3 regions of the Streptomyces sp. NPDC002698 genome follow, and region 1 is predicted to be linked to each of the others. Evidence: riboswitches for the same ligand, from Rfam matches in the RefSeq annotation. Region 1 holds a riboswitch; each other region holds the start of a gene.
The links. A riboswitch is a leader RNA that binds a small molecule or an ion and turns the genes downstream of it on or off. The one in region 1 is predicted to bind thiamine pyrophosphate.
Positions count from the first base shown of each region.

Region 2: linked by a shared signal. The riboswitch ahead of thiC (phosphomethylpyrimidine synthase ThiC) and the one ahead of thiO (glycine oxidase ThiO) in region 1 are both predicted to bind thiamine pyrophosphate.
Region 3: linked by a shared signal. The riboswitch ahead of ACFYW9_RS31400 (purine-cytosine permease family protein) and the one ahead of thiO (glycine oxidase ThiO) in region 1 are both predicted to bind thiamine pyrophosphate.

Region 1 is NZ_JBIAQM010000017.1:160,816-165,227, reverse strand. Features, by position in the region: gene pknB (Stk1 family PASTA domain-containing Ser/Thr kinase) at 1-288, opposite strand, end outside; gene ACFYW9_RS24095 (thiazole synthase) at 543-1,337, opposite strand; gene thiS (sulfur carrier protein ThiS) at 1,341-1,541, opposite strand; gene thiO (glycine oxidase ThiO) at 1,538-2,704, opposite strand; TPP riboswitch at 2,702-2,814, opposite strand; gene ACFYW9_RS24080 (hypothetical protein) at 2,865-3,242, shown strand; gene ACFYW9_RS24075 (NAD(P)/FAD-dependent oxidoreductase) at 3,275-4,412, shown strand, end outside.
Region 2 is NZ_JBIAQM010000036.1:22,760-27,171, reverse strand. Features, by position in the region: gene thiC (phosphomethylpyrimidine synthase ThiC) at 1-1,642, opposite strand, end outside; TPP riboswitch at 1,635-1,791, opposite strand; gene ACFYW9_RS33605 (YibE/F family protein) at 1,863-3,374, shown strand; gene ACFYW9_RS33600 (SsgA family sporulation/cell division regulator) at 3,458-3,895, opposite strand; gene ACFYW9_RS33595 (IclR family transcriptional regulator) at 3,997-4,412, opposite strand, start outside.
Region 3 is NZ_JBIAQM010000031.1:17,259-21,670, reverse strand. Features, by position in the region: gene ACFYW9_RS31410 (phospholipase) at 1-735, opposite strand, end outside; gene ACFYW9_RS31405 (alpha/beta fold hydrolase) at 868-1,701, opposite strand; TPP riboswitch at 2,051-2,145, shown strand; gene ACFYW9_RS31400 (purine-cytosine permease family protein) at 2,137-3,537, shown strand; gene thiD (bifunctional hydroxymethylpyrimidine kinase/phosphomethylpyrimidine kinase) at 3,604-4,412, shown strand, end outside.

The DNA of each region.
Region 1 (4,412 bases):
CTCCATGGCCAGATAGACGTACGACCCGTCCGCCCCCTGGTCGAAGACCTGCACCACATTGGGGTGCGCCAGCCGTGCCACCGACTTGGCCTCGCGGATGAAGCGCTCGACGAACGAGACGTCCGCGGCCAGCGTCGGGTGCATCACCTTGAGCGCGAGCACGCGGTCCAGACGGGTGTCCAAGGCCCTGTAGACCGTGGCCATCCCGCCGACCGCGATCCGTGCGTCGACGCGATAGCGGCCGTCGAGCACGTGTCCGACAAGCGGGTCCTGAAGGGTCGTATCCACGCAGGTGAGTCTACGAGCCGCCACTGTCACGAGGTCACGTTCGGCCGATACAGGGGCCCGACTGCAGCCGACCTGTGACGCGCATCGCACGTACGAATGTCTGTTCGTCGAGCAGATGTCCGATCATGGCCCGTCTGTCACCGCAAGGCCACAACGCGACAACCCGCACGCCCGCCCGGCCGGAAACCGACAGGGAAGCCGATGCGGAAGCCGCGCGGAGACCGGCGCGGAGACCGACGGCCGGCGGCCCTCGGTCAGAACGCCGGGCGCTCGGGGTCCAGTGCCGCCATGCCCTCCACGGGAGAGGACGCCGTGGCGAAGTGCCTCCGGGGGATGCGTCCGGCCCGCCGCGCCAGACGCCCCGCCTCCACCGCGTGCCGCATGGCCTCCGCCATCAGGACGGGCTCCTGCGCCCGCGTCACCGCCGAGGCCAGCATCACCCCCGCGCACCCCAGCTCCATCGCGAGCGCGGCGTCCGACGCCGTGCCCGCTCCCGCGTCCAGGATCACCGGCACGCGCGCGTGCTCGACGATCAGCTCGAAGTTGTGCGGGTTGCGGATCCCGAGCCCGGACCCGATGGGCGAGCCGAGCGGCATGATCGCCGCACAGCCGACGTCCTCCAGCTTCCGCGCCAGCACCGGGTCGTCGTTCGTGTAGGGCAGCACGGTGAAGCCGTCGTCGACCAGCGTCTCCGCCGCGTCGAGCAGCTCGATCGGATCGGGCAGCAGGGTCCGCTCGTCGGCGATGACCTCCAGCTTGACCAGATCGGTGCCCAGCGCCTCGCGCGCCAGACGAGCCGTCAGCACGGCCTCGCCCGCGGTGTAGCAGCCGGCCGTGTTCGGCAGGACACGGATGTTCAGCCGGCCGAGCACCGACAGGACCGAGCCGTGCACCGACGCGTCCACGCGCCGCATCGCGACCGTCGTCAGCTCCGTGCCGGACGCCACCAGGGAGCGCTCCAGCACGTCGAGGCTGGGCGCGCCGCCCGTCCCCATGATCAGCCGGGAGGCGTAGGTCGTACCGCCGAGGACGAAGGGGTCGTCTGCCATGGGTCAGCCTCCTTGGACGGCGGTGAGGACCTCGACGCGGTCGCCCTCGGCGAGCGGGGTGGAGGGCCACTGCGCACGCGGGACGACGGTCTCGTTCAGGGCGGCGGCCACCCCGGACGACGACGGGGTGAGGGTCGCGACGAGCGCGTCGAGAGCGGTTCCCGCGGCGATCAGCCGCCGCTCCCCGTTGACGACGATGTTCATACGTGCAGCTCCGTGCGGGCCGTGGCGCCGAAGCGCAGGGGGGTGAAGGGGCGGGCTTCGGCGGGGAGTTCGCCGGTGGTCAGGACGTGGGCCAGCACGTCTCCGGTCACGGGCGTCAGGAGCACGCCGTTGCGGTGGTGCCCGGTGGCCAGCAGCAGCCCGTCCAGCGCGCTCGGGCCGAGCAGCGGCGCGTTGTCGGGCGAGCAGGGGCGCAGCCCCGCGCGGGTCTCGGTGAGCGGCAGCTCGGTGATCCCGGGGACCAGCTCGTGGGCGTCGCGCAGCAGCTCGTACACGCCGCCCGCCGTCACGGTGGTGTCCCAGCCCAGCTCCTCGCTGGTCGCGCCCACCACGAGCTCGCCGTTCTCGCGCGGCACCAGGTAGACGTGGCTGCCGCGCACCACGGCCCGCACGGTGCGATGGAGGAAGGGCGCGTACCGCCCCGGCACGGTCAGCCGCAGCACCTGCCCCTTGACGGGGCGCACCGGCGGCACGACGTCGTCGGGGACGCCCGCCAGGCGGCCGCTGAGACTGCCCCCGGCGAGCACCACCTGACCCGCGCCGAGCCCGGTGCCGTCCGCGGTGACGACCCCGGTGGCCCGTTCCCGTACGACGCTCAGACGCTCCGCCCAGGTCCGGTGCATGACCACCCCGGCCCGCTCGCAGGCCGTGACCAGGGCCGCCGCGAGGCGCCGCGGGTCGATCTGGTGGTCGCCGTCGACCCGCAGGCCCCCGCGCACGCCGGGCGCGAGCATCGGCTCCAGGCGGCGGCACTCACGGCCGCTCAGCCACTCCGACTCCAGCCCCGACCGGACCTGCAGCGCGTGCAGTTCCCGCAGATGGGCGCGGTCGTCGGCGTCCAGCGCGACGGCCAGCGTGCCGCTGCGGCGGTAGCCGAGGTCCTGTCCGGTGGCCTCGGTGAGCTCGGCGGCGAAGTCCGGATAGCGGCGCGCCGAGGCGAGGTTGAGGCCCAGCAGGGTCTCCTCGCCGAAGTGCAGCTCGGTGACGGCGGCCAGCATCCCGGCCGCGACCTGCGCGGCCCCGCCGCCCGGCTCGGGGTCCACGAGCGCGGTCGTGAACCCGCGCTGCGCGGCCCGCCAGGCCGTCACCAGACCGATGATTCCGCCCCCGACGACGAGGACGTCCGACGAACGTGCAGACGGCATGGGCGTCCAGCCCCTCCCTTCGCCGGCATGACCCGGATCAGGTTCGTACGGTCGGAGGCCGCCCAGCCTCCCTCTCAGCCCGGTGCGTCCGGGCTCCCGCGAGTGCTTTACGTTGGCCACCCTAGCCCGCCCCCTCCGTCTCAGTAAGGGAGCCTCCGCCATGGCGCGACCGCTCGACGGCCTCGTGCTCGCCCCCGTCGCCGACCAGGCCCCGGGCCAGGTGGGCACCGGCACCCGGTTCACGTACCACGAGCGGGACGGCGTGGTCTGGGCCGACTACGCGGGCGGCGACGTCGTCCGCGGACATCTCGTCGGCACCCGCGAGGGCGACCGCCTCGACTTCCGGTACGTACAGCTCAGGCGCGACGGGACCACCGCGTCCGGCCACTGCGTGTCGCTCGTCGTGGAACTGCCCGACGGGCGCCTGCGGCTGGAGGAGAGCTGGACGTGGGAGTCGCAGCCGGGCGCCGGGACGAGCGTGGTGGAGGAACCGCGCGCGACCGGCCGTGTGGAACAGGTCACCGAGCACGTCCGCTGACTGACGGATCGTCACGTGTCTATGGTGATCAGGTGAGCGATCAGACGCAGGCACAGTCCCCGTCGCAGAGGCCCGCGGTCCGACGGGTCGTCGTGGCGGGCGCGGGCATGGCCGGGGTGCAGACCGCGGTCGCCCTGCGCGAACAGGGCTTCACGGGCACCGTCACGCTGATCGGCGCGGAGCCGCATCAGCCCTACGACCGGCCGCCGCTGTCCAAGGCCGTCCTGCTCGGCAAGGCCGAGGGCTCCGCCTTCGACATCGACTTCGAGGCCCTGGACATCGACCTCAGACTGGGCAGCGAGGCGCTCGGTGTGCGCCCCGGCGACCACGAACTGGACACGGACGCGGGGCCCGTCCCGTACGACGTCCTGGTCGTCGCCACCGGCGCCGAACCGATCCGGCTCCCCGGCGCCGAAGGCGTGCCGGGCGTGCATCTGCTGCGCACCCTGGACGACGCCGACCGGCTGCGTCCCGTTCTCACCCGGCAGCACGACATCGTGGTGGTCGGAGCGGGCTGGATCGGCGCCGAGTTCGCCACCGCGGCGCGCGAGGCGGGCTGCGCGGTCACGGTCGTCGAGGCCGCCGACCGGCCGCTCGCCGAGGCGCTGCCCGCCGAGGTGGCCGCCCCGATGACCGCCTGGTACGCGGACAGCGGGACCTCGCTGCGCACCGGCGCGCGCGTGGAGCGCGTCGAGCCCGGGGCGGTCGTCCTGGACGACGGCTCCCGGGTGCCCGCGGACGCCGTCGTGGTCGGGATCGGCGCGCGGCCCGCCACGGCCTGGATCGCCGGCTCGGGCATCGAACTCGGCGCCCACCGCGAGATCGTCGCCGACGACCACCTGCGCAGCTCCCTGCCGGACGTCTACGCGGTCGGCGACTGCGCCTCCTTCCCGTCCGGACGCTACGAGGAACGCCTCCTCGTCCACCACTGGGACAACGCCCTCCAGGGCCCGCGCACGGTCGCCCTGAACATCGTCGGACAGACGCCCGCCGCCTACGACCCCGTGCCGTACTTCTGGTCCGAGCAGTTCGGCCGCTTCGTCCAGTACGCCGGCCACCACACGCCCGCCGACACCCTGGTCTGGCGCGGTGACCCCTCGGGAGCCTCCTGGTCGGTGTGCTGGCTGCGCGAGACACGGCTCGTCGCCCTTCTGGCGGTGGGCCGCCCGA
Region 2 (4,412 bases), on a different contig from region 1:
AGTGGGCCGTCTTGGCGGGCTCGGCCGGCAGCGTCTGGTCGTGGAACTCCCGCGCCGTGTCCGGGTCGAGAGCCAGGTTGAACTGGTCCTCCCACCGGAACTCGAAGCGGGCGTCGGAGAGCGCGTCATCCCATTCCTGCGCACCTGGGTGCCCCTTGGCGAGGTCGGCTGCGTGGGCGGCGATCTTGTAGGTGATGACGCCGGTCTTGACGTCGTCACGATCGGGCAGGCCCAAGTGCTCCTTGGGCGTGACGTAGCAGAGCATGGCCGTGCCCCACCAGGCGATCATCGCGGCACCGATGCCGGAAGTGATGTGGTCGTACGCCGGCGCGACGTCCGTCGTCAGCGGCCCGAGGGTATAGAACGGAGCTTCATCACAGATCTCCTGCTGAAGGTCGATGTTCTCCTTGATCTTGTGCATCGGGACATGTCCCGGGCCTTCGATCATCGTCTGTACCTGAAAACGCTTCGCGACCCTGTTGAGTTCCCCGAGCGTCCTCAACTCGGCGAATTGCGCCGCGTCGTTGGCGTCCGCGATGGAACCCGGCCGCAGCCCGTCGCCGAGCGAGTAGGTGACGTCGTACGCGGCGAGGATCTCGCAGAGTTCCTCGAAGTTCTCGTACAGGAACGACTCCTTGTGGTGCGCGAGGCACCAGGCGGCCATGATCGAGCCGCCGCGCGAGACGATGCCGGTCTTGCGGTTCGCGGTGAGCGGCACGTACGCGAGGCGCACGCCCGCGTGAACCGTCATGTAGTCCACGCCCTGCTCGGCCTGCTCGACGACGGTGTCCTTGTAGATCTCCCAGGTCAGTTCCTCGGCACGGCCGTCGACCTTCTCCAGCGCCTGATAGAGCGGCACGGTGCCGATGGGGACGGGAGAGTTGCGCAGCACCCATTCACGCGTGGTGTGGATGTTGCGGCCGGTGGACAGGTCCATGACCGTGTCGGCGCCCCATCGGGTCGCCCAGGTCATCTTGTCGACCTCCTCCTCGATGGAGGAAGTCACCGCGGAATTACCGATGTTGGCGTTGACCTTCACCAGGAACCGCTTACCGATGATCATCGGCTCGATCTCCGGATGGTTGACGTTCACGGGCAGCACCGCTCGGCCCGCGGCGATCTCCTCCCGTACGACCTCGGGGGCGACGTTCTCACGGACCGCCACGAACTCCATCTCGGGCGTGATCTCACCCCGCCGCGCGTAAGCGAGCTGGGTCACCGCCTGCCCGGACCGCCCCCGGCGCGGCTGACGCGGCCGGCCGGGGAAGACCGCGTCGAGATTGCGCAGCCCTCCGCGCGGGGACGTGTGCTTGATCCCGTCGTCCTCGGGACGGACGGGACGGCCCGCGTACTCCTCGGTGTCCCCGCGGGCGATGATCCAGCTCTCACGCAGCGGCGTCAGCCCCCTGCGCACATCGGTGTCGACGGCCGGATCGGTGTACGGGCCGGAGGTGTCGTACAGCGTCACGGACTGTCCGTTGGTGAGGTGCACCTGGCGAACCGGCACCCGCAGATCGGGGCGAGTACCCCCGACGTATGCCTTGTGCCACCCGATGGACCGCCCGTCCTGGCCGTTCGGGGACGGCGGGGAAACCCCGTCCGTCCGACTGGAGGCAGGCGTGCGTACATCCTTGTCGGTCATGAGACCTACTCCCTACGCCGGCATTACCCGGTAACAGGTTCAGCGGTCGACGCAGCGGCTTCCGATCGCCGATGTTTCATGTGAAACATCGCGAAGACGGAGGTCAGCGCCCTCTCAGCCCGGTGCTCCGAGCTCCCGCGTGTGCAAAGGTGCCCCCACGCTAGCGTCATGTTTGGCGCGGTGAACAGAGGGCCCTTGACGTTCTTGCGATGATCGGGCGGTGACGACGACCCGACAGCACCCCTTCCCCCCGCCCGAGCCACCGCGCCGTTCCGGCTCCGACGACGGCCGTGGGCATGGCTCCGCTATCGGTCACGGCCACGAGCAGGAGCACGGCCACGGCCACGGACCGGGCGGTGATCATCACGGTTCGGGCGACGGTCACGGGCCGGGTCCCCGCCGCGGGCACAACGAGCCTGCGGGCGCCGGTCACGGGCATTCGCACAGCCACGGTCCCGCCGCTCCGGTCTCCAAGCAGCTGCGCAAGGTCATCGCCGCGGTACTGATCCCCTTCGCCGCCGCGGTCGTGGTGGGTCTCGTGGTGCTGTGGCCCGGCGGCGCGCCGTCCCACGAGCGCACCGGTGTCGGGTTCGACCGGCAGACCCAGCAGGCGACGGTCACGAAGATCGGCCAGGTGGACTGCAAGTCCGTGAACGCCTCCTCGGGAACCGCGACGGGCGGCACCTCCGCCGCCGGGGGTTCCTCCGCTCAGTCCGGGAAGGGGGGTGAGTGCAAGAAGGCGACCGTCCGCATCGACACCGGCGAGGACAAGGGCCGCACGTTCACCGAGATCGTTCAGCCCGATCAGTCACGGCAGTTGCACCAGGGCGAGAAGGTCGTCGTCGCGTACGAACCCTCCGCCCCCAAGGACCTCCAGTACTCGGTCACGGACGCGAACCGGAAGCTGCCCCTGACGCTGCTCGCAGTGATCTTCGCGGTGGTCGTCGTGGTGATCGGCCGGATGCGCGGCATCATGGCCCTGGTCGCCCTGGCCATCAGTTTCGTGATCCTGAACTTCTTCATCCTGCCCGCGATCCTGCAGGGCTCGAACCCGCTGCTCGTGGCCGTCGTCGGGTCCAGTGCGATCATGCTGATCGCGCTCTACATGTGTCACGGTCTGTCGGCCCGGACGTCCGTGGCGGTGGTCGGCACCCTGCTCTCCCTGGTGCTGATCGGACTCCTCGGCTCGGTCTTCATCGACTGGGCCGTACTGACCGGCAACACCGACGACAGCACCGGCCTGATCCACGGTCTGTACCCGTCCATCGACATGAGCGGCCTGCTGCTGGCCGGCGTCATCATCGGTTCGCTCGGTGTCCTGGACGATGTGACGGTGACGCAGACGTCCGCGGTGTGGGAACTGCACGAGGCGAACCCGACGATGGGCTGGCGCGGCCTGTACCGCGCGGGCATCCGTATCGGCCGCGACCACATCGCGTCGGTCGTCAACACGCTCGTCCTGGCCTACGCGGGCGCCGCGCTGCCGCTGCTGCTGCTCTTCTCGATCGCCCAGAGCAGCGTGGGCACCGTCGCCAACAGCGAACTGGTCGCCGAGGAGATCGTGCGCACGCTGGTCGGATCGATCGGTCTGGTCGCCGCGGTGCCCGTGACGACCGCGCTGGCCGCGCTGGTGGTCGCCGCGGACCGCGAGGGCGGCACGCCCGTCCCCGCGCAGCCCGCGGCCGACAGGACGCCGGCACGGAACGGGAAGGGACGCCGCCGCAAGCACTGAGCCGTCCCGCGGCAGCGCGGAAACCATCCTGCACCGGCGCCCCTTGTGAGGAAGCGTTACGCCGCTCCGCGGGCCGCCGACGCTCAGCCCGCGCTCTGCTCCTCCGTGAGGATGCGGTCGAGCACCGCGTCGAGGGACGTGTCGAAACCCTCGAGGGAGCGTTCCTGCCCGAGGGGCACGAGCCTGTCCGTCCGGTCGAGAAACGCGACGAGCGGCGCGGCCCCGGACCGGAACAGCGCGTGATCGCCGCCGACCTGAAGCCGGATCAGCACCTCGCCGAACGCCTCCGGGTCGGACGGAGCGATGTGCACATCGCCGTCACCACAGGGCCTGCCCACCCCGTCGACGAGCAGTTCCCGCCCGAACGCCCAGGTCACGGGCGCGTCGCCGGGCAAGTGGAAGGTCAACCGCACGGCGTACGGATCACAGGTCTCGTATCGCAGCTCGACAGGAATGCGGAAGGACAGCTCCTCGGACACGAGGAAGCTCATCATGACCTCTGCCTGCACCGACTCACGCATCGCCTACCCCGTCGTTTGCCATCGACTGGCCAGGATTCGTCCCACCTGACACTGCTGGAAATATTGCTCAACGTGCATGCCGCATTACAAGCAGTGAGTTTTCAGATACTGATAGAGATGGCGAGTGTTCCTAGCAACCGGCCGACCTCGTTCTGCAGCTGCCGTGCCACGGGCATCAGCCGGTCGCCCTGATGGGACGGGAGGGAGAAGGCCACCACCGCGGCCGAACTGCCCACGGTGACCGGAATCGCGGCACAGACCGTGCCCAGCGCGTACTCCTGCCGCTCGATCACCGGTTCCATCCGGCCCGTCCGTTCCAGACGCCGCAGCAGCCGGTCCTCGTCACGCACCGTGTACGGGGTGAGCGCCCGCACCGGGTAGCGGTCGAGGTGGTCACGCCGGGACTTGTCGTCCAGCTGGGCCAGCAGACACTGGCCGACCGCGTGGGCGTGCCCGGTCTCGCGGAAGTCGGCCCACTCCTCGACCGCCGGGTTCGCCGGGGTGTCGGCGACACACA
Region 3 (4,412 bases), on a different contig from region 1:
GGGCCTGCTGACGAGGGTGCAACTGTTGTGGCAGAGGATGGCTCCGTCGGGGGTTTGATGCAGGTCCAGCATGAACCCCCTTACTCCGTCGGCGAGTTGCTGATTGATGCCTCGCTTCTGATTGGGTACGAGGTTGACGAAGGGCGGGGCGAATCCGCCGTCCACGCCGTTCGCGTAGGCGTTGTGCGCGGTGAGGAACGTGACCTGGTCCAGGGTGCGTTGGTCCTGCGGCGGCATCGGCAGGGTCGCGGACGCGGCCGGGGTGAGGTACCAGGAGGCGAGAGCGCCCGGTGAGCCGATCGCCAGCTGGGCCGGGTAGTTGGAGCCCGAGGACTTGTCGGTGACGGTCAAGTAGCTGTTCGTTCCCGGGGCTTTGAGCGCGTACTGGTCGGTGCCGCTCGGCGTCACCTCCCAGGTGGCATCCGCACTCGTACACGCGACGGTTCGGGCCTGGCTGCCCGAGCGGCCCAGACAACTGCCCGCGCTGTCGGTGCTTTCGAGTACGGAGGCGGAACCGCTCCGGCGCAGGGTCCACTGCTGGCGGTCCTCGTTTCCCTTGGGGTTGTGCTGGACGACCGCGCCCGCGCTGTCGGACGCGTTCAGTCCCGTGATGGCGCTCTGGACGAAGTAGGTGCCCGCGACGGGGACTTCGGCGGCGCCGGCGGGCGCGGGGACGGCGAAAACGGAGCCCAGTACAGCGGTGGCGGCGAGCAGGGAGCGTCGGCTCGGTCTCATGGCACGTGATCCCTTCCTGTGGGGAGCATGAGCATGCCATGCAGCGACACAGGGGCGGGCGGCGGCGGTACGGATCGCGTCAGTTGGGCGTGGCCCCGGGCCGATGGCTTTCCGCACACCCGCCGGGTGAGGTCAGCGGCCGCCGGCTCGCGTGCCGGGGTGCTCGATCCGCGTGACGAACGCGGCGATGTCGGCGACCACGCGTTCGGGCTGTTCCCACTGGAGGCAGTGGCCGGTCTCCGGGTAGGCGAGGAATTCCGCGCCGTGCACCGCGTCCAGGATGGTCTGCTGGTCCTCTCGGGGCAGGAACTCGTCCTGTTCACCCCAGATGACGAGTGTGGGCACCAGGATGCCGGCGAGGGTCGCGCGGAGATCGGCGTCGAGGAGACCGCGGGCCGTGTCCTTCCAGACGTAGGCGGGGAGCTTGAGGTTCTCCTCCACCATGGTCTCGACGAACCCCCGGGCGATCGGGCGGGTCATCGTGTCGGCCAGGAAGTCCTCGACGAACGCGCGGGGCACGGGATCGGCCAGATCCTCCATGGCGCGGGCCATGGAGGCCACCGCCGGTTTGTCAGCGAGGGTGCCGGGGACACCGAGCAGGACCAGGCCCGCGATCCGGTCGGGATGGCTGCCGGCGACGATCCGGGCCGGTACGCCGCCGCTGGACGCCCCGACCAGGACGGCCCGGGGGATGTCGACCACGTTGAGGAAGTCCACCAGGTCGGCGGCGAAATCGTCCGGGGTGTAGCCCTCCGGGGGCCGACCGGCATCGCCGTGCCCGCGCTGCGTGGGCGCGTATCCGTGCAGGGACGCGGGAAGGCGCCTCAGGAGGGGTTCGAAGGACCACCAGGAGTCGGCCAGACCGTGCACGAAGACGACCGGCGTGCCACTGGGGTAGCCCGCTTCGGCGTACGGGAGAGCGAGACCTTCCCGCACCTGCGCGGACTTCAGGGAGATCACGGTCACGGCACCCTGCCTCCTTCCGCCCGGCCACCGGGTCCGGGAACCCGGGAGCGGAGAGCGAGCGGCGATCACCTCCGACAGTACCGAGGCGCGGCACGCGCCGCGCTGCGAACGGGCCCGCTCGCGCCGTTCGAATGAACCGGAGCGCGCGCGGGCGGACACCGGTCCGGGCGAGTGAGCCCACGCAGCGACGCTTCCGAAGGGGACCTGGGGTCACGGGCCCCGGAGGACTCCCGGACGGTCCGGCCGGGTCCGGCGGTGGCGCCGCCCGCCCGTACACGGGAGCTGAGCACGGGTTCTGCCCGGGGGACCCACTCCCGCTCGGTCCTCGGGAGCGGTTAGTGTGTCCGTCGTACCGGACACGGGGTGCCCCGTCCGAGGGCTGAGATCACACCCGTCGAACCTGAACCAGTTCATACTGGCGGAGGGATGTCTTCCATGCCATTGGCGCATGTTCCCGGCGGGCTGCCCGCCGACAGCCGGCCCGCCGTCTTCGACGGACGGATGCCCGCCGCACCCGGCGACCTGCGGGTGGAGGGGCGCGGCATCGAGCCGGTCCCCGAGAGCAACCGGTACGGCGGTGCCGGGCGCCTGTTCACCGTGTGGTTCGCCCCGAACCTGACGATGACGGGTGTGTTCACCGGCACGATCGGGATCGCGCTCGGCCTGGACTTCACCACCGCACTGGCCGCCGTCGTCCTCGGGACCGTGCTCGGCGCCCTGCCCACCGCCTACCTCAGCACCTGGGGCGGACTCACCGGCACCGGCCAACTCCCGCTCGCACGGCTCGCGTTCGGCCGGGCGGTGGTACTGCCCGGGATGCTCCAGTGGCTGTCCTCCATCGCCTGGGACGCGTTGATCGGCCTGTTCGGCGGGGACGCGCTGGCGCGGCTGTGCGGCTGGCCGTTCTGGCTCGGCGTCCTGGTCATGATGGCCGCTCAGGGGGCCCTCGGCGTCCTCGGCTACGAGGCCGTCCACCGCCTGCAGATCGTCATGACGTTCGTGCTCGCCGTGGCCTTCGCGGTGATCGCCTGGCGGATGCTCGACGGGGTCCACCCCGCGACGACCGGATCCGCGACGGGCGCCGACCGCGCCGGCGCGTTCGTCCTCACCAGCACCATCGCGCTGAGCCTCTCGCTGTCCTGGGCACCGTACGCCGGTGACTTCAGCCGCTATCTGCCGCGTTCGACGTCCCGCCCTCGGATGTTCTGGTGCACCCTGCTCGGGCTCGTCGCGTCCTTCGTCGCCGTGCAGGTCCTCGGGCTGTGGGGCGCGTCGGTGCTGACCGACCAGACGGCGGCGGGCGTGGACACGCTGCTGGGCGGCGGTGCCGCGGGAGCGTTCGGGCTGCTGGCCGTGGCGCTCGCGGCGGTGTGCAGCAACGCGATGAACGACTACAGCGGTTCGCTGGCCCTGCAGACCCTGGGTGTGCGGATGCCGCGCCCGTTGGCGGCCGCCCTGGCCGCCGCGCTCGGCTTCCCGCTGGTGCTGTGGATGCACGCCGCCGACACCACGGCCCGCTTCCAGAACGTGCTGTTGTTCGTGGGCTGTTGGATCCCCGGGTTCGTCGCGATCGTCGTCGTCGACTGGATCGCCCGGGGGCGGGAGCGTGGGGACGCCCCGGTCGACGTCGCCGCCGAGATGTCCCGTCCGCGCCCTGGATGGCCGTCGCTGGTGGCCTTCGTCGCCGCTTTCGGCGCGGCCGTGCCGTTCATGGACACGAGCCTGTACGTCGGTCCGGTGGCCGACGCGCTGCACGGCGCCGATCTCTCGTACTACGTGGCGTTCCTGGTCGCCCTCGCCCTCTACGCCCCGCTGCGGCTGCGCCGCCGCGTCTGAGGGCTGCCCGTCGCTCCGCCGGTCCAGGGCTTCGGGCCCGCGGCCGTACCCCGAGAGGAACACCCCATGACCACCCCGCCCCGCGTCCTGACGATCGCCGGCTCCGATTCCGGCGGAGGCGCGGGAATCCAGGCCGACTTGAAGACCATGCTCGCGCTGGGCGCCCACGGGATGAGCGTGCTCACCGCTGTGACCGCGCAGAACTCCGTGGGTGTGCAGGGGGCTTGGGAACTGCCCGAGGAGGCGGTACGCGCCCAGTACCGCAGTGTGGTCGACGACATCGGGGTCCAGGCCGTGAAGACGGGGATGCTCTCCTCGCCCGGCCTCGTCACCACGGTCGCCGAGTTGCTGTCCGACGTGGGCGTCCCGGTCGTCGTGGACCCGGTGAGCGTCTCCAAGCACGGGGACCGGCTGCTGGCCGACGACGCGCTGGACGCCGTACGGACCCGGTTGCTGCCGCGGGCGACCGTGGCCACCCCGAATCTCGACGAGGTCGCCCAGCTCACCGGGTTGAAGGTGGACGACGAGTCGGGCATGCGCCGGGCCGCCGGGCTGCTGCTCGCGTTCGGTCCCCGTTGGGTGCTCGTGAAGGGGGGACATCTGCCGGGCCAGGCCGTCGACCTGCTCACCGACGGAACCTCCGAGCACTGGCTGCGCGCGCCCCGCCACGACAACCGGCACACGCACGGCACGGGGTGCACGCTCGCCTCGGCCGTCGCGGTGGGCCTGGCCGAGGGCCTCGAAGTGCCGGAGGCGGTACGGCGGGCCAAGGCGTACGTGACGGCCGCGATCGAGGCCGGTTTCGCGCTCGGTGCCGGTATCGGACCGGTGGACCACGGGTGGCGGCTGCGCCGCGACGACCGCCCCCGCCCGAC